2 regions of the Candidatus Pelagibacter sp. PS_43 genome follow, and region 1 is predicted to be linked to the other one. Evidence: riboswitches for the same ligand, from Rfam matches in the RefSeq annotation. Region 1 holds a riboswitch; the other holds the start of a gene.
The links. A riboswitch is a leader RNA that binds a small molecule or an ion and turns the genes downstream of it on or off. The one in region 1 is predicted to bind glycine.
Positions count from the first base shown of each region.

Region 1 (16,632 bases):
GGCATTTCGACAATAGTTATTCAAGATTATCAAAAACATTCAAAGAAAATATCAACCCTGTTGCTGTAAACGCACCAGAAATATTAATATTAAATAAAGATCTAGCAAATAAATTAGATCTAGATTTTTCAAATGTTAATGATAGCGATTTATCAAAAATTTTTTCAGGAAATATGTTGCCTGAAGGATCTAACTCTATAGCACAAGCTTACGCTGGTCACCAATTTGGCCATTTTACAATGCTTGGTGATGGAAGAGCCGTTTTGATTGGCGAACACTTAACCAAAAATAATGAACGATTTGATATACAGTTTAAAGGTTCTGGTAGAACTCCATTCTCACGCAGTGGTGATGGTAGGGCTGTTTTAGGCCCTATGTTGAGAGAATATATAATAAGTGAAGCAATGCATTTTTTAAAAATACCTACTACTAGAAGTTTAGCGGTAGTTAAAACTGGTGAAGATGTGGTTAGGGAACAAATTTTACAAGGTGCAATTCTTACAAGGGTAGCCTTAGGCCATCTAAGAGTTGGAACATTTCAATACATTGCTGCAAAACAAAATATTAGAGATTTAGAAATCTTAATTAATTACACAATTGAAAAGTACTACCCCAATATAAAATCATCAAAGAATAAAGCATTAGACTTACTAAATGTTTTAATCGAAAAACAAACCCGACTTGTAATTGATTGGATGCGTGTTGGTTTTATTCATGGGGTTATGAATACTGACAATATGTCTATATCTGGTGAAACAATAGATTATGGCCCTTGTGCCTTTATGGATGTTTATGATCCTAAAACAGTTTTTAGTTCAATAGATCAACTAGGTAGGTATGCCTATGACAATCAACCAAAAATTACCAAATGGAATTTAACAAGATTTGCTGAATGTCTAATTCCTCTTATTAGTAAAAATGAAGATGAAGCAATTAAATTAGCCACAGAAGCTTTAAATAACTTTGAACAAAATTACGAAACAAAATGGTTAAATATGATGAGAGATAAACTTGGGTTATATGGTGAAGATAAAGAAGATAAAAATTTAATTATGGAATTATTAAATTGGATGTATGAAAAAAAAGCAGATTATACAAATACTTTTATTTTTTTGATGAATAATGCAATTAAAAATTCTGAAGTTTATGATAATGCCGACTTTGATTTATGGAAAACTAAATGGATGAAAAGATTAGTAATGTTTGGTAACACTCATGATAAATCTTTGGTTTTAATGAGTTCTTCTAACCCAATGGTAATACCTCGTAATCACAAAATTGAAGAGGCTTTAATATTAGCTAATAATGGTGATTTAACCTTATTTAATAAATTAACTGAAATTTTAAAAGATCCATATCAGGTTAATGAAAATGATTTAGAATTAATGTCCCTTGCTCCTCATAGTCATGTGAAGTATCAAACTTTTTGTGGAACTTAATTTTTTATAAAACGTATGGTTCTGGTCTAGCATTATTACCAAGAACTCTTTCAACAGAAAAATCACTAATATCAATCGTTTGATAAGATCCTGTAGAAATTAATTCAGTTAATGCTCTTCCTATTCCGGGGGCTTGCATTAATCCTCTGCCTGTAAACCCTGAAGCCATATATACATTCTCATATTTAGGGTGTTTGCCTACCACGGCGTTGTTATCTAATTTATTACAATCATAATAACCAGCCCATCCACCAGTTAATTTTAATTCTTCAAAAGCAGGAATTCTTTGTGCTAATGCAGGCCATACTAATTCCTCAAAATCATTCCAAGCTGGTTCTAAATCAGTAGCATCAAATACTGAATTAGGTGAACCTGCTAAATACTCTCCACCCTCAGGTCTCCAGTAAACTCCTGTTGTTAAATCTCCCGTTAATGGCATTTCTTTAATATATTTAGGGCATTTAACTCTAAAAACTGTGTGTTTTTGTGGAACCACTGGAATATCTTTTAATAATTCTTTAGTCCAACATCCTGCTGCCGATATAATTGTTTTAGCTTTGATATCAGAAATATTTTTTACTTCACCTTTAATAAATTCAGCACCTAATTCAATTGCCTTACTTTTTAAAGCACTATGAAACATAAAAGGATCAATCCATCCCTCACTTTGATTGTCAGTATAAGTTGCTGTTTCAATACCTTCACTATTTATATAAGGAAATATTTTTGATAGTTCAGAACCTTTGATATTTTTAGTTCCAGCATCACAAGCTTCATGATTTTTTAAGGCTTCATATTGTTCCTCGGCATGCTCTGGACCAAACATTAACAAGTAGCCATTTGTAACCATGCTTGCTGTAGGGTTTGGATTTTTTTCAGTTTTAAGTAATTCTGGTATTTGAAAGATAAATTCTCTAGCAAACTTTCCTAGTAATATGTTTTCTTTTTGAAAAAACTGTCTTCTAAATCCACCAAGTGATAATGGGAAAGAAGCTGTTTTATAAGTCGGGTCTCTTTCTATAACTTTTACCTTTCTACCTTCTTTAGATAAAAAATAAGCTGTAGCAGTCCCTATTATTCCACCACCTACTATTACAACATCATCCATAGTTTTATTTTAATTTAATATGATTAAACTTACATTAAGAATTAATGCAAAGAGACACCAAAGTAAATAAGGAATCATCAAATAATAACTGTACAAGTTGACACGCTTAAATCTAATTATGAGAATAATTATCAATAAGATTAAAATTACCAATACAATCATGGCTAAAACAATTTTATGAAAAACAAAAAAAACTATACTCCAAGTTGTATTAAAAATTAAATGAATGAAATAGATGTAAATAGTGTTCATGTCTCTATTTTTACTATGCCAAAATTTCCAGATAGCAATTGTCATAAAAAAATAAAGTGTTGTCCAAACTGGTGCAAAAATCCAATCTGGTGGATTAAATGAAGGTTTGATAATTAAAGAATACCAAGGCTCTTTAAAACCTACTGTAGCTAAACCTCCTATTGTGGATGCAGAAAAAGTTACAAGCGCAAATAATAAAAAAGATAAGAATTTGTTTTTTAACATATTTCTATTATACAATAGAATATGGAAGAAAAAAAAGTTATTTGGATAACCGGTGCAAGTAGTGGAATTGGTAAAGCTCTTGCAATCAAATTTGCAGAAAATGGGTGGGTAGTTGCTGCATCTGCAAGACGTGAAAATTTATTAAATGAACTTAAAAAAATTAATCAAAATATATTTCCTTTTCCTTTGGATGTTACTAAAGTCGATTCATGTAAATTAGTTGCAAAAGATATAATCAAACAATTAAATAGTATTGATATATGTGTGTTCGGTACTGGCATGCATGATCCAAAATCAGAGAAAAAATTTAATTTAGATAAGATAAGAGAAATAATGGAAGTTAATTATTTTGGAACAATGAATTCAATTAATTCAATCTATGATTATTTTTCTGAGAAAAAAAATGGTCAAATATCTATAATTTCTTCTGTTGCTGGCTACAGAGGATTACCTGCAGCTGGGGCATATTGTGCTTCAAAATCAGCACTTACCAGCTTTGCTGAAAGTTTAAACTTTGATATGAGAATGAAGAATGTACGAGTTTCATTAATCAGTCCTGGTTTCATAAAAACGCCTATGACCGATCAAAATGACTTTCCAATGCCCATGATTAAAACCCCAGAATTTGCTGCAGAGGAAATTTATAAAGGATTAGTAATCAAAAAAAGTTTTGAAATACATTTCCCAAAAGCCTTTACTTATTTTTTAAAATTTCTTCAAATGCTACCTAGTAGTTTATATTTTAAGCTAGTTGCTAGAGGCATGAAGAAAATTGATTATTAATTTTTTTTAAAGAAAACAGTCAATTCACCAACTTTAAAGCCAAATTTTGTAAGTGTGGCTCGATTAATTGCAACATCTTCATCCTGTTTAAAAATCCAATCATCAAAAGAAACTTTAATATTCTTTCCTTTAAATGGGACCATTAAATCATATTCAAATTTAAAAGCTGATCCATATTGATAGCCTTTAGCTGTACCCACTACATCAGGTGCCGTACCTTCATAGTAATTTTGATCAATCTTTTTTATTTCCCATATTCGATTTTGTTTTTCTCCATCTGTCCAATAAAAATCTTCTTTAAGAGTTAAAATATCTCCTTCAAAACTGCCGGTCATATCTGCTTTAAATTGTCTAGTAACCTTACCACTACGGTCTTGTAATAGACCCCATGCTTTAACCGGCCCATCAAAGTATTGCTCTATAGTCATAGTTGGTTTTGTATTTTTGAAATCTGTAGGCTTCATAGAGTTATTGTTTATACAACTTGCTGTAAAGAATAAAGCAATTATTAACACTGTTAATCTAGTTATCTTAAAGTTTATCATGTATCTCCTATTGTTATTTATTTTGTAGTGAAAATTGAATTAAGTCTATATTTTTTGATTTGAACCCAGCTTCACAATATGAAAGGTAAAATTCCCACATTTTTTTAAATTTTAAATCAAAACCTTGTTTTTTAATTAAGTCCCATTTTTTATTAAATATTTCTCTCCAAACAATCAAAGTCTCCGAGTAATGGTTGGCATATGAATTATATTCATTAAATTTTAATCCATTTTTATCAACATAATTTTGTAATTCACTTTTTGAAGGCAAAAAACCACCTGGGAAAATATATTTTTGAATAAAGTCTTCTTTATTTTTGTATCGATCAAATAATTGGTCATCGATAGTTATTGCTTGAATAGCAGCCGTGCCAGAAGGTAACAAATTATTTTTAATAGTATTAAAATAACTATTCAAGTAATCTTGACCTACCGCTTCTATCATTTCAATTGATGCAATATGGTCATACTTAGCTTTCAAATCTCTATAATCTTTTAATTCTATATTAACTTTTTCGTTTAACCCGTATTTATGAATTCGTTCTTTAGCAAATTCAAATTGCCTTTGAGAAATGGTTATACAATCTAATTTAACATCGTAATTAGTGCCTAAGTACTCAGCAAAACCTCCCCAACCACATCCAATCTCTAGCACTCTACTCCCACTTGATGGTTGTAAAAGGTCTATTAGTTTTTGATATTTATTATTTTGTGCTTCAAATAAATCTTGATCAGGTTCTTTAAATATTGCACTTGAATAAGTTAACGATCTATCTAGCCATAAAGAAAAGAAATCATTACCAAGGTCATAATGCCTTGCAATATTCTCTTTACTTCTGGTTTTAGTATTTTTAACAAACTTTCTCTTTATATAATTAATAATAGTTAAATCTAGAATCCCTGAAAACTTGTAAATGATACCTATGTTACGAGCAGTTAATTCAATTAAATCTGAAAGGTTATTTGTTGTAAAAAATCCTTTCATGTAAGATTCGCCCAATCCCACGCTTCCATTCTTAATCAGGTTATAAATGAAACTTTCATCTTTAATTTCTAATGAAACTTTTAAAATTTCATTTGGATCACCAAACTTTAGGACTTCGCCATTCATTTTTATAACTTCAAGATGTCCGTGCTTAATATTTTTTAATAAGCTAAATACAATTAAATCTGACAGTTTATAAATGAACATTAATTTTCTATTGTAATATTATTTTTAATTTTAATTTTTTTTTGAATAAACTTTATCTTTTTTATCCACAATTTAAATGCCTCAAAATGTATCGCCACAATAACTTTAAATGTCATTAATGGGTGTTTTAAGTAAGACTTGATTAAAGATGCATTATTTAATTCACTTTTAATCCCATCTTGAGATGCATAAAGAATTTTACCTTCTGGGTCTTGTACATCAATTATTACTGAAATTTTATTTCCAGGTTTCAATATTCTAAAAAAATAAACACAATTCATATTTATAAAAGGAGAAACATGAAATTTCTTTTTACAAATTTGCTGTACTAAATTTTCATTTTTATTAACTTTAAAGATATAAACGTGTTGTTCACCAAACGTATTTTTGACTTCATGCATGATTGATATAAGATTTGATTTATTATCATATATATAAAAGACACTTAGTGGATTAAAAACATAACCAAATATTCTTGGATAACATAAAAGTTTAATTTGTACGTCTTCATACTCTTGATTATTTTTTTTAGATTATCTTTAACCCAATTTTCAACTGAGCTACCATCTCTTGGTCCATGATCTACATCAAAAAAACTAACGATATTGAATTTATTATATGAAAATATTTTTAAATTTTTTTGTAATATATCTAACTCAGCAAGATCAATTAGTAATGAAAATACTTTATATTTAAAACTATGAATGGTTGGCTTGAATCTTTTGTGTATTACAGAACCTGTATAAATATATGAGTTTTTAATCATTAAGTTTTTTTAGCATTTCAATAGAAGATTTTATTCCATCTTCATGAAAACCATAGCCAAAATAACTTCCACAAAACAATATATTTTCTTTATTTTGAATTTTATGTAGTTCACCTTGATTTAGTAATGCCTCTGCATCGTAATAGGGATGAGTAAACGATACCTTTTTAAAGATTTTTTTAACAGGTATTTCCTTAAATGGATTTAAGGTTAAAAAAATATTTCTATCAATCTCTAGGTTTTGTAACTGATTTAACCAATAGGTAACTGACGTCTTTTCAATATTATTTGGATCCATTGAAGAGTTCCATGAACACCAAGCTTTCTTGTTTTTTGGCATAACGCTCTCATCAAAATGAATAACAGCAATATTACTTTTATATTTAAAATTTTTTAAAATTAATTCCTCTTCTGATGTTGGGCTATCTATAATATTTAACGCTTCATCTGCATGTGTTGCAATTACAACTTTGTCATAATCAAAGAATTCATTTTCTTCACCATAAAAAACTTTAATACCTGTACTTTGTCTAGTTATTTTATTAATGTTATAATTTTTGAAATGTTGACCACTAATTTTTGAAATTATTTTATCAACATATGTTTTGCTCCGATTTGCAACCGTATACCATTGCGGTCTATTTTTTATTTTAAACAATCCATGGTTTTTAAAAAAACTTAAAAAGAACGTCAGTGGCATTTGTGAGGCTTCATAGGGAGGCATTGACCAAATTGCTGAAACCATAGGAATAATATGATAATTTATAAAATAATCTGAAATTTTTATTTCTTTAAGATAATTTCCTAGTGTTGTGGATTGTATTTTTGCAATATCCAATTTTTCACAGTTTTTATAAAAGCTAAGAATTTCAAAAAACATTTTGATAAATTTTAAATTAAATAAATTTTTTTTATTTGAAAAAATTCCTTTTAACCCTTTGCCACAGTATTCAATATTAGTGCCCTCAACAGTAACAGAAAATGACATATCACTTTTTTCTATTGCAATTTTATTTTCAGAAAAAAAATTGATTAGATTTGGGTAGGTATTTTTGTTAAATACCATAAATCCAATATCTACAGCTATTTCTTTGTTTTGTCCGTAATCAACTTTTATTGTATTTGCGTGACCACCAAACTGATTTTCTTTTTCGAATAAATCAACTTTATGTTTTTTAGATAAATAATATGCTGCACTTAAACCTGATATGCCAGCTCCAACTACAGCAATTTTCATTTTATAATATTTTTATTATGCTGCTGTCTCTTCGTATTCGTCCATTGAAGGACATGTACAAAATAAGTTTTTATCTCCATAAACATTATCTACTCTAGCAACTGGAGGCCAAAACTTAAATGATCTTAAAAATTCAGAAGGATAAGCTGCCTCTTCTCTTTCATATTTATGATCCCATGTATTTGAAGCTAATTCAACGTGCGTATGTGGCGCATTCTTTAACGGATTATCTAATTTATCAAAAGCACCTGATTTTATCTTATCTATTTCTTGTTTAATCTTAATCAGAGTATCGCAAAACCTATCAATCTCCTCTAAGCTTTCACTTTCTGTGGGCTCAATCATCATCGTTCCTGCAACAGGCCAAGACATAGTAGGTGCATGAAAACCATAATCTATTAATCGTTTTGCAATGTCTTCCTCTGTTATTCCTGTTTCAGTTTTTATTTGCCTGATATCAATAATACATTCATGTGCAACGTTGCCATTTTTGCCTTTGTATAAAATAGGAAAAGAGCTGTTTAATTTATAGGCAATGTAATTAGCATTTAAAATTGCAACTTCTGATGCCTTTCTCAAACCTTCCGATCCCATCATCTTCATGTACATCCAAGATATGGAAAGAATACTTGAACTACCCCATGGAGCTGCAGAAATTGCACCCACACCTGTTGCTGGTCCACAATCTTTTACAACTGAATGGTTAGGCAGAAATTTTTCTAAATGTTTTTTACAGGCGATTGGTCCCATTCCAGGTCCACCTCCACCATGAGGTATACAAAAAGTTTTATGTAAATTTATATGACAAACATCAGGCCCAAATTTCCCAGGCTTTGCTATTCCAACAAGTGCATTTAGATTGGCACCATCCATATAAACTTGTCCACCGTTACTATGTACAAGTTCACAAATATCTACTATCTTTTCTTCAAAGACACCATGTGTCGAAGGATAAGTAACCATCAATGCTGCTAGATTATCTTTATGTTTTTCAACTTTATTTTTTAAATCTTCAAAATCTACATTTCCATGACTATCACAACTGACAACTACAACTTTCATGCCAACCATTTGTGCACTAGCAGGGTTTGTTCCATGTGCTGAACTTGGAATTAAGCATATGTTTCTATTATGATCTCCATTGTTTTCATGAAATTTTCTAATCACCATAAGTCCTGCAAACTCTCCTTGAGCTCCAGCATTAGGTTGTAAAGATACACCTGAAAACCCAGTTATTGAACGTAGCCAATTTTTTAAATCAGTAAATAATGTTCTATATCCTTCCATCTGCTCTAAAGGTGCAAATGGATGTGGTTCTGAAAATTCTCTCCAAGTAACTGGAATCATTTCAGCAACTGCATTTAATTTCATTGTACATGATCCAAGAGCAATCATTGATCTGTTCAATGCTATATCAGAATCTTCTAATCTTTTTAGATATCTCAACATATCTGTTTCTGAATGATAACTATTAAACACTTTGTGTTGTAAAAATTTAGAAGTTCTTAATAAGTTTTTAGGAATATTGGTTAAATTTTCATTCATCTCTTCTTTGATAGTTTCTGAACAATTAAAAACTTTAAGCAATTGATTAGCACGATAAACATTTTTCTTTTCATCAAATGAAACTGCTAACATTTGAGAGTTTACTTTTCTTATGTTGATATTTTCTCTTAATGCGTTGTTATAAATACTGTCAGTTTTATCTAAAGTTTTGATAGTAACTGTATCAAAGAAGTGTTCTGAGTATAATTCATAGCCTGTCTGCTTTAGCTTATCTGAAAAGTTTTTTGCTAATTGAGATGTGTTGTTAGCAATTTTAAGAATTCCCTCTGGCCCATGATAAACTGCATAGGCTGCAGACACTATTGCTAGTAAAGCTTGAGCTGTACAAATATTACTTGTTGCTTTGTCTCTTCTTATATGTTGTTCACGAGTTTGTAGCGCAAGTCTGTATGCTTTTTTGCCATGACGATCTACCGATACCCCTATAATTCTTCCTGGCATTGATCTTTTATACTCATCTTTTGTTGCAAAAAATGCTGCATGGGGTCCACCGTAACCCATTGGAATTCCAAAACGTTGTGAGCTTCCAACTGCTATATCCGCACCAAGTTCAGCAGGTGTTTTTAGTTTGGCTAACGAAAGTAAATCACAAATTAAAACTGCCTTACCTTTATTCTTATGAATTTGACTGATTGCTTCACTTGGATCTTTAATATCACCTAAAGTTCCAGGGTATTGAATAATACCACAAACAATTTCACCTTTGATATCTTTATATTCATCTCCAACAATAACCTCTAAACCCATAGGTTCAGCTCTTGTTTTAATAACATCGACCGTTTGAGGGTGACAATCTTTTGATACAAATACTTTATTACTTTCATTTTTACTAACTCTGTAACTTAGTCCGACAGCTTCAGCTGCCGCAGTACCTTCATCAAGTAAAGAGGCGTTAGCTATATCCATTCCTGTAAAATCAATAATCATTTGTTGGAAATTTAAAAGCATTTCTAATCTACCTTGGGCTACTTCAGGTTGATATGGAGTATACGATGTATACCAGCCTGGATTTTCTAAAATATTTCTAAGAATTACATGTGGTGTAAAAGTTCCATAATACCCCATACCTATAAAGTTTGAATTAATTATATTTTTTTTTGAAATTTCTTTTAGTTTTCTTAAAGCTTCATATTCTGAATTAGGCTCACCAATTTCAAGACTTTCTTTAAGTAAGATTTTTTCTGGAACTGTTTTGTTTATTAGTTCATCCAAATTTTTAAATCCTAATTCTTTGAGCATAAAATTTTGTTCAGTATCAGATGGTCCAATATGTCTTTTAATAAAATCTTTTTGTGAAGCTTTAAGCATTTTTAATTACCACTTTCTTTTGCAAATTTATCGTATTCCTCTATATTCATTAGAGTATCCAACTCTGCCTTATCTTTAATTTTAAGCTTAAAAAACCAAGCTTCATTTTCTGGATCACTATTTATTTTACCTGGGTCATCAACAATTGCTTGATTGTTTTCAACTACTTCTCCAGAAACTGGGGTATAAACATCACTTGCAGCTTTTGTAGATTCAACCACTCCTGCATTACCGTCTTTTTCAACATTTGATCCTAGTTCAGGAAGTTCAACAAAAACAATATCTCCCAACATTTCTGTTGCATGTTGTGTAATCCCTATTGTGGCTATATCACCATCCATTTTAATCCATTCATGTTCTTTTGAAAATTTTACATCACTCATTAGTTTGCTCCTTTCACATAGCTTTTTTTATAAAATGGTAATTTACATATTTTAGCTGGGTATTTTTTACCTCTAACTTCTAATAAAATCTTTGTATCTAATTTAGCATACTCACTTTGTACATAACCAAGTGTAATTGGTTTTTGTATGCTTGGTCCAAAAGTTCCACTTGTTATTTCTCCTATAACTTCATTATTCTCATTAAACACTTTTGTTTTTTCTCGAGCTATAATTCTTTCTTCAGGAGCAATGCCTACTCTTAATTTTTTAGTACCTGATTTTATCTGACTATCAATTTTATCAAACCCTCTGAAACCACCATTCTCTAACCTTTTTTTAGAGATTGCCCATTTAAGATTTGCCTCAATTGGTGTTGTCTCTAGATCAATATCATGGCCATATAAACAAAGACCTGCTTCCAATCTTAAGGTATCTCTTGCACCCAAACCTATTAATTTTGCCCCTTTTAGTATTAAATTTTTAACTAAATCCTCTACTTTGTTATTGCCTATTGAAATTTCAAAACCATCTTCACCTGTATATCCAGATCTTGTTATATAAACTTTATCATCTGAGTAATTAAACCAATCACCATTCATAAAATTAAGATTATCAGGACCTGCAATGACTTCTTTTAAGATATTAGCAGCTTTAGGGCCCTGAATAGCAATGAGTGATAAATCAGAATTTAAAACCATTTCATATTTATTATTTAATAATTTTGCTATGATTTGATAATCTTCATTTTTGCAAGCTGCGTTCAAAATAATATTGTATCCTCCTTCTACTTTTGTGATAATCAAATCATCGTGAATAAAGGCTTCTTCATTCATTAAGAAACTATACTTGCTTTGATTTAAGGAGATATTTTTTAAATCTAAGGGAAAAATTTTTTCTAAATCTGCAGTTAATTCCTCGCCACCTTTAATAAAAAGTTGTCCCATGTGAGAAACATCAAATAATCCTGCATCTGATCTTGTGTATTTATGTTCCTCTACAATGCCTTCAGGATATTGTATCGGCATTTCATAGCCTGCAAATGGAACAAACTTTGCTCCATGCTTTTGATGTAAATTGTAAAGTTTAGTTTTTATATTTTCCATATTAACTTTTATACCCATCTGTATGTTTGCCTGAGAGTTTTGCTCCTTCGGCGAGAACTAAATCTCTTTCCAGAGTTAATATGGTACGGTCCTTTTTGCCTGAGAGATTCCTGGGTGGTTGCTCCTTCGGCGCTACATAGTGTAGTCTCTCCCGTATGTTGTGATAATCTATGAGTTGATGTTAAGAGTCAACTTCTAATTTTTTTTTACTTGGAAAAAGCAATGCATAAAATTGCAGTAATACTGCAAAAAGAATAATACTGCCTCCAATTAATGTAAATAATGATGATCTTTCACCTGCAAATAAAAATGCCCATATAGGTCCTAAAACAGATTCGGATAACATTATAATACCAACCATCGCAGAAGGAGTGCTTCGAGCACCCATAGTTATAAATATAAATCCAAATCCAACTTGAAAAAAACCTGCAGTAAATCCTAAAAAGATATCATTAGAGGAAATCATAAGTTTGTCTGATAACAAATATCCAATAATACATGAGCTTACACCCGCAATAAATTGTGCGGGCACCATATCGACATTGGGAAATTTTCTCACAATCATAATCAGAACAGCAAATGTAATAGGCATACTAAAAGCTGCTAAATTGCCAGACATTTCTCCTGGTGATAAAGAATTTCCAACCATTAACAAAACTCCAGTGATCGCAAGGATAATTGATACTAATGTTAAAGATGTAATTGTTTCTTTTAAGAATAAGTATCCAAATATTGCTAGAAACAATATTTGTGTTGAAATGATAAAATTAGTGTTTGCAACAGTTGTATTGTACATCGCAAAAACATATCCACAGAAACCCAAGGATAAAATAATTCCACCAAAAAACCCTGGCAATCCTGAGTCATAAAATGCCTTAAATAATTTTTGCTTATAAGTGATTACTAAAAACAACAAAATTGTTAATGAAAAAAATAATGACCGCCAAAATAATATTTGCCACAAAGTTGCACCCTCGAATGATTTTACAATCAAACCTCCAAAGCTTAAGCAGCATGCACCCATAAAAACGAGTATCGGGCCAGGAATTTTGCTAATTATTTTCATTTAAATATTTATTTGTATCAATCGTATATGCTTTAAATATATTTTGAGCTTCTGCAAGGCTTACTTCTTTAAATCTTATTTTAGATCCAGGTGTAAATTGACCAACTTGATCTAAATCTGCTGAAATAACAACTCCGATCTTTGGGTATCCTCCAATAGTTCCATGATCAGAAAGCATTATAATTGGGTTTCCATCAGCTGGGACCTGGATTACTCCTCTTACAAGACCTTCTGATTTAATATTTGTGTTAACGATATTTTCTAACTTAGGTCCAGTCAATCTAATGCCCATTCGATCTGCATCTTTAGTTACTGAAAACTCATCATTAAAAAAACTATCTTGTGATTTTTTTGAAAAATAATTGAAATTAGTACCTTTAATTATTCTAATTAAATTATCAGATCTTTCATTATAATTTATTTTATTTTTTTTATTTAATACAAGATCTTGATTATTAATTAGAATTTTATCTTGTAGTGAATATTTTTTACCATTGTTTGGACCAATATTTGCTTTTGTATTTATTGAATAACTATTCCAAATCTTTTGTAATTTAAAACCATTGCTAACTGATAAATATCCATAAGCAGTATTTTTGGTTGAGATTATATCTAATTGCTCTTCATCATCTAAAGTATAACTTTCATAACAAGTGCCGTCTTCTATTGAACCATCTTTTTTAATAATCTTAAAAATTACATCACCAGTGATACAAAAATTAATTGAACCATTTTTTAATTTTAAGAGAGGGCCTTGATAAGCAAACTCTATAACTGCTTCATTTAACGAATTGTTTACAAGTTTATTACTTAAAACATAGTTTCTTTGATCAATTGCACCACTAATTGTAATGCCTAAGTGATACATATGATTTCTTCCAATATCTTGGATTGTTGTATTAACTCCTGCTCTTAAAACTTCAAAATATGTATTACTCATTCCAATTTAAATATTCTTCTTTAGATATTTGATAAAAACTAACTCTATCTCCAGGTTTAATTAAAGCAGGTTCTTTGCTGTTTAAATTATCAAAAATTTTTTCAGGGGTATTGCCTATAATGTTCCATCCTCCAGGGCTTTCAAAAGTATAAATGTTTACAAACTGCTCGGTTATTCCAACTGAACCTTTTGGAACTTGTAATCTTGGTGTCTCTAAACGATTACATCTAATGTCCTTATTTATATCTCCTAAAAAAGGCATACCCGCAATAAATCCTGTCATATAACAAAAGTATTCTTTATTTAGACTTAAGTTTAAAATTTCTTCTTTCGAGAGTTTAGTTATTTTTGAAATTCTATTAAAATCTAGACCAAATTCATCATCACAACAAACAGCAATCTTAATTTTTTTAAAATTATTCTTGGTTTGATTTTTAACATCTAATGCTAAAATTTTTTCTTTAACTTCGTTAAATGTAGTTTGAGACAAATCAAAATTGATGATTAATTTATTATAGGAAGGGATAATATTATTTATTCCAGTAATTTCATTTGTTTCAACTAACTTTGAGATTTCATTAAAATAACAAATTACATTTGAATTTATTTGTTCATTTACGTCTGATCCGAAATCACAATATACTGATGCGTCACCAAGATTTGATATATTTTTGATCATAGCATGTTATACTCCAAGGTATAGGTTATGGAAATTAATATCAATTGCGACTTAGGTGAAAAATCAAAATTTCATTCAATAGAAAATGATCCTGCTTTATTAGATATTATAAATTCAGCAAATGTTGCTTGTGGTTATCATGCTGGAGACAATGATACAATGAGAATGGTTGTCCAAATTTCAAAAAAAAATGGAGTAAGTATTGGAGCCCATCCTTCATTTAATGATCCAGAAAATTTTGGAAGAAAAAGAATGAATTTAAATTCATCTGAAATTTCAAAACTTATTATTGACCAATTTCAAACTCTAAATAAAATTGCTCAAGAGTATGGTGAAAAGGTTACTCATATAAAGCCACATGGTGCGTTAAATAATATGGCTTGTGAAGACTTAGAGCTTGCAACACTATTAGCAAAAACTATCTATCAAATTGATAAAGAAATAATCTATCTAGTGCCAACTGGATCTAAAATGGAAATAGCTGCAAAAAAACTCAATATGAAAATTGCATGTGAAATATTTGCAGATAGAAACTATGAAGATAATGGAAATTTAGTTTCTAGAAAAAAACCTCACGCTTTAATAATCAACCCAGAACAAGCAAAAAAACACGTATTAAGTATGGTAAAAAATCAGTCGCTTAATTGTCACAGTGGTAAGCAAATACCTTGTGAAATAGACTCTGTTTGCATACATGGGGATAATGAAAGTTCATTAGCTACTGCAAAATCAATTAAAAAAAATTTAATAGATAATGGACTTAAACTAAAACCACTTAACCTAATGAAAAAATTTATATAATTGTGAAAAATATTTTTGTTACTCTTTCTGTTTTAATTTTATTATTAACAAATTCTTATGCCGCTGGGTCTAGTAGTGACAGTTCTAGCAAAGTAAAATCAAATTATGATAAGGCAGTTACGATTATTAAAGCTGCAAAAAAATATGAAAAACAAGGTAAAACCAAAAAAGCCAACAAAAAATATGAAAAAGCTTTAGATCTTTTGGTTGCATCTAATAAAGAAAAACCAAATAAAGCTGATACTCTCAATTATCTTGGTTTTACAACAAGAAAGCTTGGAGATTATGCTGGAGGTGAAAAATATTATTTACAAGGACTTTCTATAGAACCCAACCACAATGGAATTAATGAATACTTGGGTGAACTTTATGTTGTTACTAACAGAATTGATTTAGCAAAAGAAAGACTTGATGTGTTAAAATCATGTAATTGTGAAGAATATGAAGAACTTAAAGCAATAATTGATGGTGGAAAAAAATCTAAATATTAGTTTTAATTATTTCGTGATGATCTGTCCTAAAATCAATTTAAGAAATTGTATGTCTTATTAAGCCTTTAATATATTGATTTATTATAGATTTTTACTATTATTCAATCATCTTGATTGAAGAAGGCATAATACTACTCCAAATTATCTTTATAGATATTATCCTAGCTGCAGATAACGCTATAATTATAGCTTTAATCGCAGCTAACTTCGTTCCAAAAAATAGAAAACAAATAATTCTCTGGGGTGTTGTGGGCGCATTAGTTTTTAAAGTTATTTTTGCATTATTTGCCACTTATTTATTTGAATTCTATTATATAAAAATTTTAGGTGGGTTGCTTCTAATTTGGATTGCTAACGATTTGAGAAAAGATTTAGTCGAGATGAAAAATAAAATAAAATCTCCAGTTAAAAAATCTACTGAACCATCTTATATACAAAGTGTTTACAAGGTATTATTTGCAGATATTACAATTAGTTTTGATAATGTCATTGGGGTAGTTGGGGCTTCTAAAGGTTACTTTGGTTTTATGATTTTTGGTCTTGTTTTATCTGTGGTTCTAACTGGTGCATTAGCTACTTATTTAGCTAACTATATTCAAAAGCATATTTGGATAGCATATGTTGGTTTATTTTTTATATTAATAGTTGGACTGCAATTAATCATTGGTGGATTGAATGATTATGGAGTCTTGTCAATAAATCAAACTTTTCAAAAATATTTTTAATTAACTTCAAATATTTTTCCATA
Region 1 covers NZ_CM182066.1:830,853-847,484, forward strand. The annotation lists gene AC5SLL_RS04585 (protein adenylyltransferase SelO) at 1-1,439, shown strand, start outside; gene AC5SLL_RS04590 (NAD(P)/FAD-dependent oxidoreductase) at 1,444-2,547, opposite strand; gene AC5SLL_RS04595 (TspO/MBR family protein) at 2,557-3,024, opposite strand; gene AC5SLL_RS04600 (SDR family NAD(P)-dependent oxidoreductase) at 3,046-3,807, shown strand; gene AC5SLL_RS04605 (DUF3833 domain-containing protein) at 3,804-4,352, opposite strand; gene AC5SLL_RS04610 (class I SAM-dependent methyltransferase) at 4,366-5,544, opposite strand; partial or broken gene AC5SLL_RS04615 (DUF1365 domain-containing protein) at 5,544-6,310, opposite strand; gene AC5SLL_RS04620 (NAD(P)/FAD-dependent oxidoreductase) at 6,303-7,547, opposite strand; gene gcvP (aminomethyl-transferring glycine dehydrogenase) at 7,563-10,421, opposite strand; gene gcvH (glycine cleavage system protein GcvH) at 10,424-10,804, opposite strand; gene gcvT (glycine cleavage system aminomethyltransferase GcvT) at 10,804-11,907, opposite strand; glycine riboswitch at 11,984-12,071, opposite strand; gene AC5SLL_RS04640 (DMT family transporter) at 12,089-12,973, opposite strand; gene AC5SLL_RS04645 (5-oxoprolinase subunit C family protein) at 12,960-13,913, opposite strand; gene AC5SLL_RS04650 (5-oxoprolinase subunit B family protein) at 13,906-14,592, opposite strand; gene AC5SLL_RS04655 (5-oxoprolinase subunit PxpA) at 14,620-15,393, shown strand; gene AC5SLL_RS04660 (tetratricopeptide repeat protein) at 15,396-15,884, shown strand; gene AC5SLL_RS04665 (YjbE family putative metal transport protein) at 15,995-16,609, shown strand; gene AC5SLL_RS04670 (aspartate racemase/maleate isomerase family protein) at 16,606-16,632, opposite strand, start outside.

Region 2 (16,632 bases), 510 kb from region 1:
AATTATGGCATATATCAAATGCATTTATAATTCCAGAGGGAGAAAGATTGGCTGAAAGATTAACAAAAAAAACTTTTGCTGATTTTGTTATTTTTCAAAATAGTGGAGCTGAAGCAACAGAAGCAGCAATCAAGGCTGCCAGAAGGTATTTTTACTCAATAGGGCAACCTTCAAAAAACAGAATTCTTTGTATTAAAAATTCATTTCATGGCAGAACATTAGCAGCAATATATGCTAGTGGATCAAAAAAAATGACTGAAGGGTTTGGTCCTAAAGTTGATGGATTTGATCATTTTGAATTTGGAAATCACAAAAGTTTAATAAATTCTATCACAAAAAAAACAGCAGCTATAATGATTGAAACTGTTATGGGTGAAGGAGGAATCAAAGCAATACCAGACTGGTGCCTAAAAGAGTTGAGAAAAATCTGTAATAAGAAAAAAATTTTATTAATTTTAGATGAGGTTCAGTGTGGCATAGGAAGATCTGGAAATTTTTTTGCTTTTGAAAATTCAAAAATTAAACCAGATATAGTACCAATAGCTAAAGGCATAGGAGGGGGATTCCCGCTTGGCGCACTTTTGATGAATAAAAAAGTTGCATCAGGAATGACAGTGGGTACTCATGGATCAACCTTTGGAGGAAATCCACTGGCAATGTCTGTTGGGAATGCGGTATTAGATCAAATATTTAAAAAAGGATTCCTTAATAATGTTAAAAAATTATCAAAATATTTTAATAAAGAATTAAATGAAATTAAAAAAAAATTCCCTAATGTCATTAAAGAGGTAAGAGGAGTTGGTTTACTTATTGGATTACAACTGCATGGGGATCAGACAAAATTTATTCAAAAGTTAATGGATAATAAGCTTTTAACAATCAGGGCTGGAGAAAATGTAGTAAGAATATTACCACCACTCAATGTTAAGAAACAAGAAATAGATTTAGCTATAAATATCATTAAAAAAGTTTGTTCAACTTTTAAATAACAATGAAACATTTTATTACTCTTAAAGATATTCCAGCAGCAGATCTTAGAAAAATTATTACTGATGCAAAAAAAAGAAAATTAAAAAGAAAAAAATTTAACACTTTAGATGTAGATAAAGACCAACCTCTAAAGGGTAAATTACTCATTCAAATGTTTGAAAAAGCAAGTTTAAGAACAAGATTAAGTTTTTATCTAGCAATAAAACAATTAGGTGGAGGAACCATAACTCTTAGAGCAAATGAGTTGCATCTTGGAAAAGGTGGTGAAAGTTTAGCAGATACAGCAAAAATTTTATCAACCTATGGAGATGGTTTTATGTTGAGAACTGATAGTGATAAAAAAATTGAAGAATTTAGTAAATATTTAACAATGCCGGTTATCAATGGTTTGAGCCCCTCATCTCATCCAACTCAAGTTCTTTCAGACATTTTTACAGTCGAAGAGATAAAGAAAAAATCAATCTCAAAATTAAATATTTGTTGGGTTGGAGATTCAAACAATGTTTTGAATAGTTTAATTGCAGCATCAGTTAAGTTTTCATTTAAATTAAACATTGCTTGTCCAAAAAATTATGAACCTAAAAAATTTGTAATTGATTGGGCAAAAAACAACAAAGGTAAAATTTTCATTTTTAATGATGCTAAAAAAGCTGTTAAAAATGTAGATGTGATTTTTTCAGATAAGGTTATCTCACTAAATGACAATGTAAATAAAACAAATAAGATTAGAGCTTTTAACAATTTTAAGATTAATTCTAAATTAATTAGTTTTGCAAAAAAAGATGCAACTTTTTTACATTGTCTTCCTCGAGGTGAAGAAGTTACTGATGAAGTTTTTTTAGGGAAAAATTCAGAGGTTTGGTTACAAGCACTCAATAGAGTTCATGTTCAAAAAAGTATTCTTTTATATTGTTTTGAAAAATTAAGGTAAAGGAATTGGGTTATCACTATTTTGATTTAGGTATTTGATAACAGAAGCTCTATCTGTTTCTTTTCTTAAACCAGCATAGGACATTTTTGTTCCCTTAAGGTAAGAGGCTGGTTTTGTTAAAAAACCATTTAGTTCTTTAAATGACCATTGTTTTCCATACGTCGCTAACGCTTTAGAATATTTATAATCTGACACATGACCAACTTTACTTCCAACTACACCATAAAGTGCAGGTCCAATTTTGTTAGCTCCACCTTTTTCAATAGAATGACAAGCTGCACATTTTTTGAATATTTTTTCTCCAGCTGCCACGTCTCCTAGTGCCATGATAGCAACTATATCAATTTTTTCTTTCACTTCAGAAACTTGTGTTACTAAAGAAGTAGACTGGTTTTCAATCTCGACTTGATACCCTGGATTTTTTGGTTGTTTTACATGAAAAACACCATCGGCAAGTTTACCTAAGCCAATGACCAAAAGAGCAACCAATAGAATTGAGGCAATTATTTTATTTAACTCAAACGAATCCATATATATTTAATTAATTTTGCAGATATAACATGATAATAAAAAAAAAACTCAAATTTTAATTTTTAATTTTGCGTCTAACAGACGCACAAGTTACAGGTTTTATAATGGTTAAAACATTAATTTTAATTCCTTCAAGAATGTCAGCATCCAGATTACCTGGAAAGCCTCTTTTAAAAATTAATAATTTATCAATTATTTCTCATGTTTTTAAAAGAGCTGTGGAGGCCAATATTGGTGATGTGGTAGTTGCAACAGAAGATCAGGAAATATTAGAGGATGTAACCAAGAATGGTGGAAAGGCAATTTTAACTGGCAGTCATCATAAAACTGGTACAGATAGAATTTTTGAAGCTTATAAAAAACTTAATCTAAAAAATATTGATTACATATTGAATCTTCAGGGAGATGAACCTGATATTAATAAAAATGATATCGTAAATTTAAATAATTTTATGATTAACAATAATTCAGCAATTGGAACATTGGCTGCAAAATTAAAAGATGATGCTATGCTCGAAAATGAAAATGTTGTTAAAGTTTTTACAGAAAAAGAGATAGTAAATGATAATTTTCCATTAGCAATAAACTTTAGTAGAAAAAGTATGCCTTCAAGTAATTTAAATGTTTATCATCATATTGGAATATATTCATATAAGACAAATATATTAGAAAAATTTATAGATTTAGATCAAACTATAAATGAAAAAAAAAATAGATTAGAACAATTAAGAGCGCTTGATAATAATATAAAAATTAATGTAGCTTTAGCAAAATATTCTCCTATTGGAATCGATACAGAAGAGGATTATCTGGCTATAAAAAAAATTATGGAATATAAATCACAATAGAATGAAAAAAATATATTTTCAGGGAACTTTTGGAGCTTACTCACATTTGGCAGCATTAGAAATAGATCCAAATTCAAAAATTATTCCATGTAAAACATTTGATGAATGTTTTTTAAAAGCCTCATCAGAGACAAATTCTAGAATAGTAATACCAGAATCAAATCGCATTACAGGAAATATTGGAATAGAGTACTTAATCTTTAAATACAGACTAAATATTTACGCTGAACATTTTCAAAAGATTGAACATAATTTATTAGGACAGCCTGATAGTAAGCTAAGTGATATTAAAGATGTGTTTTCTCATGCTCAGGCGTTATCTCAATGTTCAAAATTTATAAAAAAGAATAACTTTGTTGAGCATGTTCGAGCTGACACAGCGGGATCTGCTGAAAATATTTCAAAGAATAAAATTAAAAGCGAAGCAGCAATAGCATCATCATTGAGTGCAGAAATTTATAATTTAAAAATACTTGCTCCCAATATTGAAAATGAAAGTGGAAATGCAACTCGGTTCTTAATTATGGGAAAGGAAGTTTCACAGCCTAATTTTGAAAATAAAAAATACATAACCTCTTTTTTATTTAAACTTAAAAGCAAACCTGCTGCCCTCTATCAGTCGTTGGGAGGTTTTGCTATTAATGGTGTTAATCTTACAAAGCTTCAAAGTTATCCAGAGCAGAATTCATTCGAATCTTATTTTTTTCTATGTGATTTAGATGGCCACATAGAAGATACAAAAGTTCAAAAATCTTTGGAGGAATTGGGACTTCATTGTCAAGACTTTCACGTGCTAGGTGTTTTTGAGGCTGATAAATTTAGAGAAAAATAACCTAGAAACTTTTCTTGTAGATTAGAAAACATTACTGCTATAATAGTTTTGGAGGCTAGAGGTGAATGCTGCTTGAACCCGACCAGATCTTAACGGAAGCAGTCGTAGAGACAGTTTTTCAGGTTCTAGTCTCCTTAAAAAAATGAATAAAAATACAAAAGTTTTAGCTTTAAAATATAGACCTCAAACATTTGATGACCTTATAGGTCAAGATGTGGTGGCAGAAACTATATCTAATTCAATTAAGGCTAATAAAGTTCCAAATGCTTACCTTTTCACAGGAATTAGAGGAATTGGAAAAACTACCACAGCAAGAATAGTTGCAAAGTCTTTAAATTGTTCAAATGGCACTGATAACCCATGCAAAGAAAATTTTTGTGAAAATTGTACTGCAATTTCAAATTCAAATCATATTGATGTGTTAGAAATGGATGCAGCAAGTAAGACGGGAGTTGATGATGTAAGGGACCTTATTGAATTCTCAAGGTATGGTCCAACTACAGCTAAATATAAAATATTCATAATAGATGAAGTTCACATGCTCAGCAAACAAGCATTTAATGCTTTGTTAAAAACATTAGAGGAGCCACCAGAATATTTAAAATTTATTTTTGCAACAACTGAAATAAAAAAAATTCCAATTACAGTAGTATCGCGATGTCAAAGATTTGACCTATCTAGGATTAAATCATTTGAATTATTTAATTTTATTAAAGAAATTAAAAATAAAGAAAATGGCAATGCATCAGATGATGCACTTAAATTGATTGTTAAAATTTCTGAAGGATCAGTTAGAGATGCCTTATCATTGCTTGATAGAGCATTACTGACATTAGATAAAAATAGAGAATTAGATTTAAGTGCTGCTCAAAAAATATTTGGTTATTTCGATAAATCACAACTAATTACTTTGTTTGAACTTATATTTGAAGGCAAAGAAAAAAAAGTTTTAAACACTTACAGGAAAATATATAATCAGGGAGTTGAGCCTAAAATATTTATAAATGATTTCCTAGAATTACTTTATTATTTTAAAAATATTAATTCATTAGATATTGATGGAACAAATTTTTCTTTAAATGATGAAGAATTTAAAAAGATTCAAGAAATCTCAGGAAAAGTTAATAATGAAACTTTAATATTATTTTGGCAATTTACAATTAAGACTTTGGAAGAGCTAGATATTGTTTCTAATCAACATTTATCTATGGAAATGTTTTTAATTAGACTGACTCATTTAAAAGAAATGAATAAGCAAGTATTAGATATTGATGACGAAGAAGCATCTCAAAAAACTGAAAAAGTTAATTATGCCTCTTCTTTACAAACAAAAGATGATGATGATTTGTTTGGGATAAAAGACAAAGCAGAAACAATAGGTCAAATGAAAAATATTGTTCAAGAAAAAGATATGAAAATAAAAGATGAGGGGAAAGAAATTAAACTACAGACAAAACTTTTAAATTCATTTGATGATCTATTGGAATTATGTTCATCTAAAAAAGAAATTAAATTAAAATATGAATTAGAAAAGAATGTTAACCTTGTAAGTTTTGAAAACAAAAGAATAGAAATTTCTTTTAATGAAGATCTTGATAAAGATTTTATCAAAGACTTGTCTTTAAAACTTTATGAGTGGACAAACGAAAGGTGGATAATAACATTAAGTAAAACAAAGGGTCAGCCATCTAAAAAAGAAGAGGAAGTAAATTTAAAAAAAGAGTTAATTGACTCTGTAAAAAAATCTTCAATTTATAGGGATATTTTACAAAAATTTCCTGATGCTGAGCTAATTGATATTAAGCAAAGAGATAACAAAAAAAATGACTGATTTTACAAAAATTTTAAATAAAGCTAAGGAATTAGAAGCCAAAATGAAAGAGAGCCAGGAAAAAATTAAAAATATTCAGGCTGAGGGAACTTCAGGTTCCAACTCTGTAAAAGTTATACTAAATGGTGAAAACGAAATGATTAAAATAAATTTATCTGATGAAGTTATGAAAGAGGATAAAGTTATAATAGAAGACTTAATCGTAGCGGCTCACAATAATGCAAAATCAGAACTAAAGTCTAAAACATCTGAGGAACTTTCAAAATCCACAAGTGGATTTGACATTCCTGGTTTTAAATGGCCACTTTAATTCAATGCAAAATATTAGTGAAATAGATGAATTAATTAAATTAATTGCTAAGCTTCCAGGCTTAGGTCCTAAATCTGCAAAAAGAATTGTGCTAAAACTTATAAACAATAGAGATGAGTTGGTTAAACCAATGGCCAATACATTAGCCCAGGTTTATAAAAATGTAATTAGATGTCAATCTTGTGGAACTTTAAAATCAAACTCTGACGGTTGTAATAATTGTGAAAATACAAAAGAGAAATATAACAAAATATGTGTTGTTGAAGACATAGCTGACCAATGGTCTATAGAAAATTCAAATATTTTTAAAGGATACTTCCATATTCTTGGTGGAACAATTTCATCCGCTGGTCAGAGAAAAGAAGACCTTTTAATTAATTCATTGGTGGAGAGAGTTATTAGAGAAAATATAGAGGAAGTTATATTAGCCACAAGTGCAACTGTCGAAGGTCAAACAACAGCTTATTATATCCAAGATAGTCTTAAGCAAACTAAAACAAAAATAACGAAACTAGCACAAGGTCTGCCAGTTGGGGGTGAGATAGAAAGTCTGGATGATGGAACTTTATATTCTGCCTTTAAAAATAGATCAGGAATTAAAACTAATTCTGACTAGATTTTTTTAATAATCTATTTAGATGTAGTAAGGGCTCTGTATATCCAGAAGGCTGTTCTTTTCCTTTAAAAATTAAATCACAAGCTGTTTTAAACGCAACCGATTGATCAAAATTATCAGACATCATTTCATAGCTACCTCTTCCAGATCGAGTATAAGCGCCATCATTCTTATTTTGATCATCTACAATCTTTGCCATGTTTTTCATAATTTTTATTACTTGTTCCTTGGAACAAACACCATGATGAACCCAATTAGCAATGTGTTGAGATGAAATTCTTAAAGTAGCTCGATCTTCCATTAATCCAATATTATTAATATCAGGTACCTTTGAACAACCAACGCCATGATCAATCCATCTCACAACATATCCCAATAGAGTTTGTGCAGAGTTTGCAATTTCAGAATTTATTTCATCAACAGACCAGTTTGGTCTATCAGCTACTGGAATTGTTAAAAGATCATCTAACTTTGCAGCCTGTCTTTTCTGCAATTCTTTTTGTTGATCAAAAATATTTATTTCGTGATAATGAAGAGCATGAAGAGCTGCTGCTGTAGGAGAAGGTACCCAGGCACAATTAGCTCCGGCTTTAAGATGGCCAGTTTTTTGCTCCATCATATCTTTCATCCTATCTGGCATGGCCCACATACCTTTACCAATTTGTGCTACACCCGAAAAACCACACGCAAGTCCTACATCCACATTGTTATTTTCATATGCATTAATCCATTTTGAAGACTTCATATCTCCTTTTTTTATCATTGGACCTGCTTCCATTGATGTATGCATTTCATCACCAGTTCTATCTAAAAAACCTGTATTGATAAAAAATACTCTATTTTTCAGAGTTCTGATGCACTCTTTAAGATTAGACGATGTTCTTCTTTCCTCATCCATTATTCCAATTTTACATGTGTATTTTTCCAATCCTAAAACTTCTTCAACTTTAGTAAAAATTAAATTTGTAAATGAAGTTTCATCGGGACCATGCATTTTTGGTTTAACGATATAAATGGAACCTTTTCTAGAATTACTTTTTTTTTTGATATCGTGAAGGCAAGCTGCTGAAGTTATAAAGGCATCCATAATACCTTCTGGTATTTCAGAACCATCTTTTAAAGTGATTGCTGAGTTAGTCATAAGGTGTCCGACATTTCTTATTAATAACAAACTCCTTCCATGTAGTTTTAATCCTTTTCCATCTTTAGAAATATAACTTCTGTCAGGATTTAATTTACGTTCATATGTCTTTCCATTTTTTTCGAAAGTTGATTTTAAATCACCCTTCATAAGTCCAAGCCAATTACGATAGCAAATAACTTTGTCATCAGCATCAACCGCAGCAACACTATCTTCATTATCACAAATAGTTGAAACTGCAGCTTCAACAATAATATCGCTAATTTTAGCAGGATCTTGTTTAGAACTAAAAGCATTTGGATCTATAATTATTTCTATATGAAGATTATTATTTTTTAATATTATTGCTGAAGGATCATTAGCCTCTCCTCTATGACCAATAAATTTATCTTTATTTTTTAAAGATGTTTCAGCATTATCTTTTAATATTGTTAAAGAACCATTATCAATTTTAAACCCTGTAATATTATGCCATTCAAAATCTTCTAGAGGAAAATATTTTTTTAAAAAGTCTCTTCCATATTTTATAACCATTTCCCCTCTTAAAGGATCATATCTTTGATGGGCACTATCTTCAGATTGTTCAATTATGTCTGTGCCATACAAACTATCATATAAACTCATCCATCTAGCATTTGCAGCGTTCAATGCATATCTTTCATTCATGATTGGAACCACTAATTGTGGTCCAGCAATACTAGTTATTTCTTCATCAACGTTATTTGTTTGAATTTTAAAATCTGGACCTACTTCTTTTAGATAATCAATTTCCTTTAAAAATTTTTTATATTCCTCTAAATTTATTTCATTGCCTTTATTAGCAATATGCCAATTGTCTATTTTTTTTTGTAAATCCTCTCTTATTTTTAATAGTTCTTTATTTTTTGGGGCTAGCTCATGAACTGCTTTGTCAAAGCCTTCCCAGAATTTTTCAGAAGAAATATTTGTATCTTTAAGCAATTCTTCATTAATGAAGTTAAGTAATTGATTAGAAACTGATAGATTGTGTATTTTTGTATTTTGTTCTTTCATAGCACCCTTAATAATTACCCCATCTGTATTTTTGCCTGAGAGTTTTGCTCCATCGGCGAGATTTAATCTCTTTCCAGAGTGTTATGTTTTTATCGGTCCTTTTGCCTGAGAGTTTCCGGGGTGGTTGCTCCTTCGGCGCTATTATTATTAGTCTCTCCCGATTTATTTAAGAGTACATTTAAACAAGATTATGTCAAATATAAATTATTTAAAACATTTTATTGCCTTTTTTGTTAATTAAATATTAATAAAGTTGTTTATGAAAAATTATTTAAACTTTGAAACAGATATAAAAAATCTTGAAAATGAATTGGAAAAACTAAAGGATCCATATAATCAAGATGGGCTATCAGAAGTAGACACAAAAAAAATCTTACAATCACAAAAAGAAATAGATGAAAAGTTACAAGAGATTTATTCAAATTTAGATCCTTGGCAAACAACTTTAGTTGCAAGACATGAAGATAGACCTAAAGCAAAATTTTTTATAGATAATTTATTTGAAGATTTTATTTCATTGTCTGGAGACAGGTTTTATGGGGAAGATAAATCAGTAATAGCTGGGTTTGCAAAGTTTAATGAAAAATCAGTTTTGGTTATTGGACAAGAGAAAGGTGACACTCTTGAAACTAGGATGGAAAGAAATTTTGGAATGATGAGACCTGAAGGATATAGAAAAACAATTAGATTAATGAATCTGGCAAACAAATTTAATATCCCAATAATTTCATTTGTTGATACTCCTGGGGCTTATCCTGGTGTTGGAGCCGAGGAAAGAGGGCAGGCAGAGGCAATCGCAAAATCAATTGAATGTTGTATGTCATTAAATGTTCCAACTTTAGCCGTTGTAATTGGTGAAGGTGGGTCAGGAGGAGCAATAGCACTAGCCTCATCTAACAAAGTTATTATGTTAGAAAATGCAATCTATTCAGTCATATCTCCAGAAGGATGTGCAACCATTTTATGGAGAGATCCAAAGAGAACCTTAGAGGCTGCAAAAGCAATGAAATTATCATCAAAAGATCTCCTTGAGCTAAAGGTAATTGATGAGATCGTTGCAGAACCAATTGGTGGTGCCCACCGAGATAGAGATTTAATTTTGGATAACGTTAGAAGGTCAATCACAAATAATTTGAATGAATTTGAAAGTATGAGTGGAGAAGAAATTTTTAACCATAGAAAAAATAAATTTTTAAGCATTGGAAGAACAAAGGGCTTTGTAAGTCAACCAGATAATCTAAGTGTACTAAATATGCAAAAAAATAAGCTTCGTAGCTTTATTGAAAAATTTTTTAACGCTAAGATTTTTTTATCAATATTTGTTGCAGCAATTGTTTTGTTTTCTTATTTAGTTTTTTTTCTATAAAGCGCCACAGCAATTTTTAAATTTTTTACCAGTGGCCTCACACTTTTCGTTTCTTGATAGTTTTTGATCTTTTTTTTGTATCAATAAACATTTGGGGTCATTCGAAATTTGCTTCTTAATACGTTTAATTGTATTTTCATTTGGTTCTTGAACTATTTTTAGATTCATTAAAATTGTAACAAAATCAATTTTTAATTTATTTAGTAAATTTTCAAAAAGATAAAAGGCCTCTTTTTTATATTCAACCAGGGGATCTCTTTGACCATAAGACCTTAGGCCAATTACTTGTCTTAATTGTTCAAGATATTGGATATGAGATTTCCAATTTAAATCAATGCATTGAAGTAAAATTCTTTTTTCAATTTCTTTAGCTTTTTCTTCATTAAGCATATTAATTCTTTCATTTCTGGCTTCGATAAATTTAGAGGCTATCTTTTCCTTAAATTCTTTATCATTTAAATTTATAAGATTTTCAAATTCATCATCATCTACACTTTTTCCAACTAGAATTTTTAGTTGATTGTTGAATTCATTATTTTTAGTTTTTGATATTTTTTGGGATTTTAAAGAAATAAGATGATTTGTAATCTCTGATAAAAATTCATCAGAATAATCAAAAACTTTTTCATTATTCATCACATTATTTCTTTGAGAAAAAATAACATGTCTTTGATCATTCAAAACATCGTCAAATTTTAATAAGTTTTTTCTTATATCAAAGTTTCTCGCTTCAACTTTTTGTTGCGCACGCTCAAGGGCTTTATTTATCCAGGGATGATCGATACTTTCACCATCTTTTAGCCCAAGTTTTTGAAGAATATTATTCATAGACTCAGAACCAAAAATTCGCATAAGATCATCTTCTAAACTAACGTAAAATATTGAGCTACCTTCATCACCTTGTCTCCCAGATCTACCTCTTGCTTGGTTATCGACTCTTCTTGACTCCATTCTTTCAGTACCAATTACAAATAGTCCACCAAGTGATTTAATTTTATTTTTATTTTGCAGTAATTCTTCATCAGGCTGACTACCTTTCTTGCCACCCAACTGAATATCAACACCTCTTCCTGAAATACTTGTTGTAATTATAACTGAGTTCATTTTTCCAGCATTTGCAATGATTTCAGCTTCATTTTCATGATTTTTTGCATTTAATACTACATGTTTAATTTTTTTTTCATCTAATAGTTTAGAATAGATTTCAGACTTGTTGATGCTTGAAGTGAAAACTAAAATTGGCTGACCTTTTTCATGACATTCTAAAACTTTATCTATAATTGCTTTATTTTTTTCTAATTCAGTTCGAAAAATTTGATCATTCCAATCTTTTCTGATCATTTCTTTATTAGTAGGGATAACAACTACCATTAAATTATATATTTCATAAAATTCTTGAGATTCTGTTGCAGCTGTTCCTGTACATCCAGAAATTTTCTCATAAAGCTTAAAATAGTTTTGATAAGTTATTGATGCAAGGGTTTGATTTTCTGCCTGTACATCTATTCTTTCTTTTGCTTCAAGTGCTTGATGAAGTCCATCACCATATCTTCTGCCTTCTAATATTCTACCTGTCAATTCATCAATGATTTTTAAGGAGCCATCTCTTACAATATAATCTCTTCCTTTTTCAAATAAATGATTAGCCCTCAAAGATTGATTTACATGATGTACGAGACTTAGGTTTTCAGGATCATAGAAATTATTATTTTTTAATATTCCAGCATTTGAAAATATTTTTTCAACATTATTAATTCCTTCATTTGTTAATAATATATTTTTATCTTTTTCATCTATCTCATAATTTTCAGGAGTAAGTTTTTTAACCAATTTATCAATAGCAAGATATTGTTCAGTTTTATCCTCTGCAGCACCTGAAATTACAAGTGGCGTCCTAGCTTCATCAATTAAACAAGAGTCAACTTCATCAACAATTGTATACACATGACCTCTTTGAACCATTTGATCCTTAGAGAATTTCATATTATCCCTCAAGTAATCAAAGCCAAGCTCGCTATTAGTTGCATAAGTTATGTCAAAATTATAATTCTTTTTTCTTTCATGATCATCTTGGTCATTATTAATGTATCCAGATGTTAATCCAAGAAATTGATAGATTTCCCCCATTTCTTGAGAATCTCTTTTTGCCAAATAGTCATTTACAGTAACAATGTGCACACCTTTACCGCGTAAAGCATTTAGATAAGCTGCCAAACTGATAGTTAATGTTTTTCCCTCTCCAGTTCTCATTTCAGCTATCTTGCCTTCATGAAGAACAATACCCCCTATTATTTGAACATCATAATGCTTTTCATTTCTTGTTCTTTTAGATGCCTCACGCACAAGTGCAAAAGCTTCAGGTAAAAGACCATTTATATCTTCTCCATCACTTAGCCGTTTTTTAAGTTCTATTGTTTTTTTAGGAAAGTCTTCATCAGGAATGTCTTTAATCTTGTCTTCAAAAGAATTAACATTTTCAACAATCTTTGCAACTCTATCAAGCTCTTTTTGATTGCTTGATTTAATGAATTTTGAGATAAAATTTAAAGGATTAAGCATCTTATTTTTTGATATATAATTAATTACAGCTTTTAATATAAGTATTAAATATATATTTTAAACATATGCCATTAAATTTAAAAAACTTCGCAATCTCATTGGCCTCAATGTCAAAAATGCAAGACTTTCAAGATTTAGATCATATAGATGGACTTTCAATCTCAACAATTTGTGCAAATTTATATAACAAACCCAGAGATGATCTGGTTATGTTTTATTTTAGAGATGGAGCAAATTATGCATCTGTTTTCACACAATCTAAAATAATATCAGAAAACATAAAATGGAACTTAAATATAAAATGTAAAAAAATAAAGTCACTTTTGGTAAATACTAGAAATGCCAATGCATTTACAGGACCTGAAGGTTATAAGGCTCTAAAAGAAATAGCAGAGGAACTTTCAATACAGCTTTCAAAAAAACAAAATGAAGACGAAGATTTCCCCAAAAAAGTATTGGCAAATGAGATACTTTTTGGTTGCACTGGCACAATAGGTGAAAAATATCCTACAAAAAAAATAAAAGGCAATATTTCAGATTTAATAAAAAAAATTAGATACACACAGAATAAATCAATTTGGGTAAAAGCAGCCTTAGGAATAATGACAACAGATTTAAAACCAAAGCTTGCAATGGAAGAGTGTAAAATTGGTGATAAAAAAATAAAGATATATGGAATTGCAAAAGGTTCAGGAATGATTTTTCCAAATATGGCTACAACACTAGGCTATATTTTTACAGATGCAGATCTTTCAAATGATGTCTTAAGCAAATTGTTAAAAAAAAATATTGATACAACATTTAATGCAATTACATGTGATGGTGATACCAGCACAAATGATATGGTTTCAATATTTTCAACTGGTAAAGTAAAAAATCCAATAATTAAGAATATTACAGATAAAAAACTTTATAATTTTGATAAAGCTTTACACTCAGTATTATTAAATTTATCCAAAAGAATAGTTGCAGATGGAGAGGGTGCTACTAAATTTATATCAATAAGTGTTTTAAAATCAAAAACTCAGAGTGATGCAAAATCTGTAGCTTTTTCCATTGCAAATTCTAATTTAGTTAAAACAGCTATTGCTGGAGAAGACCCAAACTGGGGAAGAATAATAATGGCAATTGGCAAATCAGGAATAAATTTTGATACAAATAAATTATCAATTAATTTTGGCGATATAAAAGTTGTAGAAAATGGAAAAATTTTTAGTAATTATAATGAAAGTCAAGTTGCAACATACATGAAGAGCCCATCAATAGATATCTCGGTTAGCCTGAATTCAGGATCAAAATATTTCACAGCCTACACTATGGATTTAACAAAAAAATATATAGAAATTAATGCCGATTATAGAAGTTAATTTAATATTGAATTAAATAGTTATGTTATTATCTATAAAGCATGATCAAATATAAGCTTGTATGTAAAGATTGTGAAATAACTTTTGATAGTTGGTTTTCAACGTCTAAAGAGTATGAAAAACTCAAAAAGAAAAAATTTCTCAATTGTCATATTTGCAACTCACTCAATGTTGAAAAGACTTTGATGTCACCGAATATACTAATGTCCAAAAAAGATGTTGGTATTGATACATCAAGCCAAAAATATAAAAATATCAAAAAAACAATAAATAAATATCAAGATTTTATAAAAAAAAATTTTCAATATGTTGGTGAAAATTTTGCATATGAGGCTAGATCTATCCACTATAAAGATAAAAAATTTTCAAAGGGAATTTATGGCACTGCTACAAAGGAAGATATAAAGGAATTGAGAGAAGAGGGAATAGAGGCCGAGTTAATTCCCTGGATAAAAGAAAATACTAATTAAGTTTTAATAAATTTTGTAATATAATTAACTGAAGTATCATTACTGACCTTCCAGCTATTATTTAATATATTAAATTGCATACCATCTAATTTTTTTAACAATAGTTTATTTCTTTTTGAAATCTCTGTTAAATCCTCAGGCTTTACAAATTTTTCCCAATCATGTGTCCCTATTGGAAGCCATTTTAAAACATATTCAGCACCAATAATTGCAAAAATATATGATTTTAATGTTTTATTTAATGTAGCAATAAACATTATACCATTTTTTTTTAATAATTTAGAACTCTCTTTAATAAAAAAATCTATATCATTAACATGTTCAACTATTTCCATATTCAAAATTACATCAAATTTATTTGTAGTTTTTAATTTTTCAGGTGAACTAACTCTATAATCAATTTTAAGTTTATTTTTTTTTGCATGAAATTTAGCAACTTCTATATTTTGTTTCGAAGCATCTATCGCAGTTACATCAGCACCTAATCTTCGCATTGGCTCAGATAACAAGCCACCCCCACAACCAATATCTAACAGTTTAATATTTTTTAAAGGTTTAGCTAAGTCTTTAATTTTGAAATCTTTAATAATATTTTCTTTTATATATTTAATTCTTATAGGATTAAAATTGTGCAAAGGTTTAAATTTTCCATCAGGATTCCACCATTCTTCTGCAATTCTTGAAAATTTTTCTATTTCTTTTTTATTTATTGAATTCATAATAGATGACTTGTGGACATAACAATTAAGATGTATTTTATCAAACAAAAATTAAACAAAATTATCAATGAAAATTGTAGTATTAAAGTTTGGTGGAACGTCTGTTGGAAATATAGATAGAATTAAAAAAGTAGCAAAAATAATTGCCTCATATAAAAGAAAAAAACTTAATGTTATTGTGGTTTCTTCTGCAATGAGCGGAACCACTAATGATCTTATTAGAAAAACAGAAGAATTAAGCAATAATTTTGACTCTGCAGAGTATGATGTTTTACTTTCATCAGGTGAGCAAGCTGCATGTGCATTAATTGCTGGTAGACTTAAACATTTAGGTTTGAAAGCAAGATCATGGATATCTTGGCAACTTCCAATAATTACTGAAGGTCCTTATAGTGCTTCACGTATAAGTAAAATCAATAAAACTAAAATACTAACTTTTATGAAAACAGGTGGTATTCCTATCATAACTGGTTTTCAGGGAATTAATTTAGATAGTAGAATAACAACACTAGGTAGAGGAGGAACAGATGCTTCAGCCATAATGCTTGCAAAATTCTTCAATGCAGATGCATGTGATATTTATACCGATGTAGATGGTGTATATACAACAGATCCAAGAAATCATTCAAAAGCAAAAAAGATCTCTAAAATTTCATACGATGAGATGTTAGAGATGGCATCACTTGGGGCAAAGGTTATGCAGCCAACTTCAGTACAAGATGCTAAATTAAATAATATAAATTTTTCAGTAAAATCATCTTTTGAAAAAAAAAGAGGAACATTAATTACAGGAACTAAAAAAATATTTAGTAATCAAATAATTACAGGAATTACATCTACAAAAAATGATGCAAAGGTTACAATAGTAGGTGTTAAAGATAAACCAGGTGTAGCAGCAGCTGTTTTTAAACCATTATCACTAAATCAAATTAATGTTGATATGGTTGTTCAAAATATATCATTAAATGGCAAAGAAACAGATCTAACATTTACCATTAAATCTGAGGATTTGAAAAAGACTGAAAAAATAATTAAAAAAAATAAAAGAATTTCTTTTAGAAAATTCTCATATGATAATAATGTTTCTAA
Region 2 covers NZ_CM182066.1:95,550-112,181, forward strand. The annotation lists gene AC5SLL_RS00530 (aspartate aminotransferase family protein) at 1-989, shown strand, start outside; gene argF (ornithine carbamoyltransferase) at 992-1,921, shown strand; gene AC5SLL_RS00540 (c-type cytochrome) at 1,913-2,452, opposite strand; gene kdsB (3-deoxy-manno-octulosonate cytidylyltransferase) at 2,557-3,300, shown strand; gene AC5SLL_RS00550 (prephenate dehydratase domain-containing protein) at 3,302-4,132, shown strand; gene dnaX (DNA polymerase III subunit gamma/tau) at 4,275-5,963, shown strand; gene AC5SLL_RS00560 (YbaB/EbfC family nucleoid-associated protein) at 5,956-6,273, shown strand; gene recR (recombination mediator RecR) at 6,278-6,889, shown strand; gene AC5SLL_RS00570 (malate synthase G) at 6,876-9,062, opposite strand; glycine riboswitch at 9,146-9,232, opposite strand; gene AC5SLL_RS00575 (acetyl-CoA carboxylase carboxyltransferase subunit alpha) at 9,322-10,428, shown strand; gene secA (preprotein translocase subunit SecA) at 10,423-12,987, opposite strand; gene argJ (bifunctional glutamate N-acetyltransferase/amino-acid acetyltransferase ArgJ) at 13,053-14,354, shown strand; gene AC5SLL_RS00590 (DUF1178 family protein) at 14,396-14,824, shown strand; gene ubiG (bifunctional 2-polyprenyl-6-hydroxyphenol methylase/3-demethylubiquinol 3-O-methyltransferase UbiG) at 14,821-15,543, opposite strand; gene AC5SLL_RS00600 (aspartate kinase) at 15,611-16,632, shown strand, end outside.
Region 2: it holds a riboswitch for glycine, as region 1 does, so the genes downstream of both, AC5SLL_RS00570 (malate synthase G) here and gcvT (glycine cleavage system aminomethyltransferase GcvT) in region 1, are expected to answer to the same signal.